Regions from separate parts of the Priestia megaterium genome, predicted to be linked through region 2. Evidence: riboswitches for the same ligand, from Rfam matches in the RefSeq annotation. Region 2 holds a riboswitch; the other holds the start of a gene.
What was found. A riboswitch is a leader RNA that binds a small molecule or an ion and turns the genes downstream of it on or off. The one in region 2 is predicted to bind glycine.

Region 1: another riboswitch for glycine. It lies ahead of gcvT (glycine cleavage system aminomethyltransferase GcvT); the one in region 2 lies ahead of CEQ83_RS01880 (amino acid permease).

Annotation. Positions count from the first base shown of each region.
Region 1 is NZ_CP023317.1:4,249,273-4,252,464, reverse strand. It holds gene CEQ83_RS21740 (DEAD/DEAH box helicase) at 1-1,445, opposite strand, end outside; glycine riboswitch at 1,626-1,718, shown strand; gene gcvT (glycine cleavage system aminomethyltransferase GcvT) at 1,931-3,031, shown strand; gene gcvPA (aminomethyl-transferring glycine dehydrogenase subunit GcvPA) at 3,052-3,192, shown strand, end outside.
Region 2 is NZ_CP023317.1:354,043-357,234, reverse strand. It holds gene CEQ83_RS01880 (amino acid permease) at 29-1,372, opposite strand; glycine riboswitch at 1,532-1,612, opposite strand; partial or broken gene CEQ83_RS01875 (FAD-binding oxidoreductase) at 1,812-3,161, opposite strand.

The DNA.
Region 1 (3,192 bases), 1.1 Mb from region 2:
ACCGTATGTTGAATGGCTAAATTGTAAATGTGAACATCATGTTTTTGACCTAAACGATGGACCCTTCCAATTCGCTGTTCTAGACGCATTGGATTCCACGGCAGATCATAGTTAATAATATGATGACAAAACTGAAGGTTGATTCCTTCGCCGCCCGCTTCAGTGGCAATAAATACTTGCGCGTGGCTTTCAAAAAGCTGCTTCATCCAGTCTTTTTTACCTCGCTTAAATCCTCCTCTAAACGGTACAGAGGTAATTCCATGCTGTTTTAAATACCACTGTAAGTACAGTTGAGTTGCTCTGTACTCAGTGAAAATAATAACTTTGTCATCAATTTTTTGAACGAGCTCCAGAACTTTTTCTGCTTTTGCATTTTGCGGTACTTGTTGAAGTAGTTGCATTAACGGAGTAATCATATGTTCCGTTAATGCGCTGTTTTGATCTTCCTGACGTTCCAGCATGTTTTTTAATGTCATATACACCGCTTCACGGCTGCTGCAGGCCTCTCGCTGCAGGGTTAAAATTGAAAAAGCACTTGAAGGGTGCAGTCCGTTTCCTTTAAAAGACGTAATCGCATCGTATAGCTCGCGTTCTTTCGGTGAAAATTCAACAGGAATGGTTTGAACAATTCGCTTCGTCCATTCGATACCCGTATCATGGCGGCGATTTCGAATCATAACTTTGTTAACAAGCTCTTTTAAGTGCTCATCGTTTTGCAAAGAGCGTTTTTTAGCAGAAAATAATTCTTCAAAATAGTCTTTATTGCCGAGATGGCCAGGCTTTAAAAGAGAGACTAAGTTGAAAATTTCTTCAATTCGATTTTGAATCGGTGTTGCGGTTAGCAACAGACAAAATTTCTTTTTCAGGCTTTGAACAAATTCATAGTTTTTTGTTTTGTTGTTTTTAAGTTTATGAGCTTCATCAATGATGATGAGGTCGTAGTCTTGTTCTAGCACAATTTCTCGATGAGGAGAACGTTTTGCTGTATCAATTGAAGACACAACGATGTCACACTGATCCCACACATATGATTTTCTTTGAGGGACCGCGGGAATATAAAATTTTTGATTCAATTCCATAGCCCACTGTGAAACAAGCGAAGCTGGAACTAAAATGAGAACTTTTTTAACAAGCCCGCGAATCATATATTCCTTCAAAATTAACCCTGCTTCAATCGTTTTCCCTAGTCCTACTTCATCTGCTAAAATGGCTTTCCCATTCATTGTTTCGACTACTTGTTTGGCTACTTCGAGCTGATGAGGAAGCGGCGTTAAATCGGCTAGATGTTTTGGGCTTTGTAGTCCTTCAAATTCTGAGATAAGCGTTTGGTCTTCTATTTCATAGGCAAGTTTATACAAATCCCATGCAGACCAAGGGCCGTCTTGCTCCAATTTAGTTGAGAAGGCTGCTTCCCATGTTTCATCGATGTTTAATTTCACTTTCATGATAAAAATGCTCCTTTGTAAAAAATTTTTATTGAACAAATGATAAGAATCAGGTAGGATAAAAATATATTTAGAAAATTTGAAAAAGAAAATAGATTAGCACTTTACAAATGATTGTGTGAATAAAGATAAATACATCTTTCAGTAGTATGCCCAACTTTACCAACTTTATAGAAGCGAATGACGACACGGGGAGAGACTACTTGAATGTAGCGCCGAAGGAGCAAGCAATAAAATTGTGAATCTCTCAGGCAAAAAGACTCTTGTTTGACGCAGCTCTGGAGAGTGTCTATGCGTTTATAGACCACCCACGAGGCAAACCTATTCGTTTATAGGTAAACTTTCAGGTGAAAAGGACAGAGACTTCCTACTAAATACAGTAGGGGGTTTTCTGTCCTTTTTTGTTTGGATACATAGTGATTCCCACACTATTTGAAAACTCCCCGTTATGAAAAGTTTCACGTGAAAAAGAGGAGGACATAAATATGACAACAGAATTACACAAAACGCCGCTTTATGATACCTATCAAAAATATGGTGCCAAAACAATTGATTTTGGAGGATGGGCTCTTCCCGTTCAATTTTCTTCTATTAAAGAAGAGCATGAAGCTGTACGTACAAAGGCAGGTCTTTTTGATGTCTCTCATATGGGAGAAATTCTTGTGACAGGAGCTGATAGCTTAGCTTTTCTTCAGCATACGATGACAAATGACGTTTCTACCCTTGTAGATGGAAAAGCGCAGTATACGGCTATGTGTTATGAAGACGGAGGCACGGTAGATGATTTGCTGATTTACAAAAAAGCAGATCAAGAGTATTTGCTGGTAGTAAACGCTGCTAATATTCAAAAAGACTATGAGTGGCTTGTGTCTCACAAGCAAGGAGATGTAACGCTCGTTAATCAATCTGATGAAACTGCGCAGCTAGCATTACAAGGTCCTTTAGCAGAAAAAGTTTTACAAACGTTAACGAATGAAAATTTAGCTTCATTAAAGCCATTTACATTTGCTGATGATGTAGAAGTAGCGAATGTAAATGCTCTTGTTTCACGTACTGGATATACCGGAGAAGATGGTTTTGAAATTTATTGTTCTTCAGCTGACGCCTCTCACTTGTGGACGGCTATTTTAGAAGCAGGAAGTGAGGACGGGGTGTTGCCTTGCGGACTAGGCGCTCGTGATACGCTTCGTTTTGAAGCTACTTTGGCTTTATATGGCCAAGAGCTTTCAAAAGATATTACGCCCATTGAAGCTCGAATTGGATTTGCAGTAAAGACGAACAAAGACAGCTTTATTGGAAAAGAAGTTTTAAAAGAACAGCGTGAAAGCGGGGCACCTCGTAAGCTGGTAGGAATTGAAATGATTGATAAAGGTATACCAAGACACGGTTACGAAGTATTTGCAGATGAAGAACAAATTGGATTTGTGACAACAGGTACACAGTCACCGACATTAAAGAAAAACATCGGTTTAGCGCTATTATCAGCAGAGTATACAGAGCTTGGTCAAGAAGTGGAAGTGCAGGTTCGGAAAAAACGCTTAAAAGCAAAAGTGGTTTCAACACCTTTTTATAAACGTTCAAAGTAAGCTTTGGGGAGGAATTTAACATGTTACATCGCTATTTACCAATGACAGAACAAGATCAGCAGCAAATGTTAGCAGCAATTGGTGTTTCATCTGTTGGTGATTTATTTTCAGATATTCCGCAGCGCGTTCGTTTTCAAGGAGAATACAATATTAAAAAAGCG
Region 2 (3,192 bases):
ATCACGAAATGATGAGGTCACCCATTTACTATTTCTTCTTCCTTCTAGCCCCGTAAAAACCAAATAAGAGAATAAACCAAACGGGTGTCAACAATAAGGCTGGGCGCGTCGCATCAGAAAACAGCATAATAATAAGAATCACTGCAAACAACGCTAGCACAACATAGTTTATAAATGGTGTTAACGGTGCTTTGAATGTTGATGCTGCATGCAGCTGCGGACGTGTTTTTTTATATCTTAGATGGCAAATCAAAATGATACTCCACACCCAAATGAAACAAATAGCGCTGATGGTTGTTACGATGCCAAAAGCTTGATCTGGTATCAGTTTGCTTAACAAAGCTCCCGCCGAGATAACCAGCGTAGATACAAACAATCCGTTGCTTGGTACGTGGTTTTTGTTCAGTTTTGCAAACGTAGATGGCCCTTGGTCATTTTTACTTAAGTTATATAAGATACGGCTCGTTGAAAACATTCCGCTATTACAAGCAGAAGCGGCTGAAGTTAATACAACAAAATTAATAATTCCAGCAGCAAGCGGAATTCCGACTAAACTAAAGGTTTTAACAAATGGGCTTTCTGCTGCATTCAATTCCATCCACGGGTTAATAAATAAAAGGACGATAAGCGCTCCAACATAGAAAAATAAGATTCGCAGCGGAATTTTATTAATGGCCGATGGAATATTTTTTTGGGGATTTGATGTTTCTGCTGCCGATACCCCAACCAATTCAACCCCGACGTATGCGAAAATAACCATTTGGAATGAAAGTAAGAAACCTGAAACACCGTTTGGAAACAGTCCTCCATGATTCCAAAGATTTTGAACCGTAACGGATCCTGCATCTGTTTTAAATCCGATTACCAGTAAAATAACGCCAATAACAATTAACGCAAGAATCGTAATAACCTTTATTAAAGCAAACCAAAACTCTAATTCTCCAAATAATTTTACGGTTAATAAGTTAAGTCCTAATAAAATGATTACACAAATAAGTGCAGGAATCCACTGAGGAATATTGAACCAATATTTCACATATACGCCAACGGCAATCACATCAGCCATAGCTGTCATGATCCAGCAAAACCAGTACGTCCACCCTGTGACAAATGAAGCCCATGGTCCAAGATACTCTTCAGCAATATCTGTTAACGATTGATAACCTGCTTTAGACAGCAGTAGTTCTCCTAGCGCTCTCATCACAAAGAAAAGCGCAATACCCACAATTAAATAAGCAAAGATGATAGAGGGACCTGCAAGCTGTATGGCTTTACCAGAACCTAAAAATAATCCCGTCCCAATGGTTCCTCCAATCGCGATTAGCTGAACATGACGATTGGATAAATCCCTCTTTAATTCTCGTTGTTCCAACTCTAACTCCTCCTAACAATAAAACCTTTGATACGATCGTGCGAACTACAAAATAAAGTCCAATAAAAAAAGAGATTGGATGCGCTCCAATCTCATGGTCATAAGAATAACAAATATTATGGTACATGCTACCAATTAGTAACATACCAAATAAATATCCGGTACTCTTCTGTCCTTTTGCCTGAGATTGTGAACCCTTCGGCGTCGCGAAACTATCGCGATCTCTCCAGAAGCTGCTCCTGCTATAGTGTGATCCATAGCAATCATAGCTTTCTACGTATTAAATTTTTCGATCAAGATAATGACTGTCGAATAGTTGTTTATTCTAATACCAGTTGGATGCTTTGTCAACAAGAAAGATGACTTTCATTTATTTACCTTCTTCGAAAGAAGGTAATGAAACAGGTTCAATCGTCAACTTAGTATCCTTTTCTACATGCTACCTGAGTCCCTGCGGAAACCTAAATACGTTAAATGGATCGTACTTTTTATTTACTCTTTCTAACCGCTCTGCGTTGTCTCCAAAATACTCACGCTCATAGTTTCTAAGGTTGCTGATAGGGAAATTCACATAGGAACCTACCGTAATACTTTTAATATATTCAAATCGCTTGCGAAGCCATTCTCTGTTTGCGCTTGCAAACGCATCGTCTGTCCACACGGATTGAAAGCCCAGAATATATCTGGAGTTTCTGTAAAAGAAGGCTGTTTCTCTTTTACCAACACTGCGAATTTCTCCTCCTAGTGCATAAAAAGAAATCGCGGCGTAAACGGACCCTTCCGCTGGACGCTGTATGAGATCTGCAAGATTTTCAAGCTCGCCAACTGAATAACTTCTTTGCACAAATCTTCCCGTTGACTTAAATTTTTCAGACGGAGGATAGGTTGCTTCTATCTTTTGTACCGCTTCAAGAAAAGATAATGACTCTAGCTCGACTCGGAACCCCTCCACCTCTGCAAAAGGCTGCAAGATCTTTCGAGCTCTTTCTGGAGATCCGTAAAAGAAGCCGTTCGCAAATATGCCCAATCCTTCTCCTTCTGCATTATAAAAACTGGCAACTAGCGTCATACGTTTGTCCAGTTCAGGCAGCCAGTTTTGCCATATATTCATCACTTGTGCCTGTTTTTCCTTTGTAGTACCTACATAAAAGAACCGAACGAGCGTCACAGAGCGGTTCGCTGGCTTTGGAAGCTGAAACGTCATGCTTACTACAACGCCAAAATTACCGCCACCGGCACCTCGGCATGCCCAAAAAAGATCAGCGTTACACGATTGGTTTGCCTTAATGAGCTTTCCTTCATAATTGACCAATTCTAGCTCCATCAAGCTGTCACACCCTAATCCGTAAAGTCTGCTCGAAAGCCCCCAGCCGCCTCCGAGCGTAAAGCCTGATACACCAACAGTCGGACACGTTCCTCCTGGAAACACATATCCGTTCGAACCGATGAAATCATACACTTCCGTATTCTTTGCTCCCGCTTCCACCTTTAAGATGTTCCGTTTCCTATCCAACTTCAACGCGTTTAACCGACTAATATCAATGACTAAAACACAGTCACCTGTAGAATACCCTTCATAATGATGACCGCCAGATCAAATCCGAATCTCTACACGATGCTTACGTGCCCAGTGGATCGCATTTACAACATCCTGCTTTTTTTCACAGTACACAATCACAAGCGGAAATTTATCAATAGCGCGATTCCATTCCTGACGAGCTTCCTCATAAATGGGGTCTTTCGGCGTTACCACTTTACCTGTAAGCCCTTTCAAAAACATTGAGTCCATTTGACCTCTGCCCCTCTGTATATACTTTTTA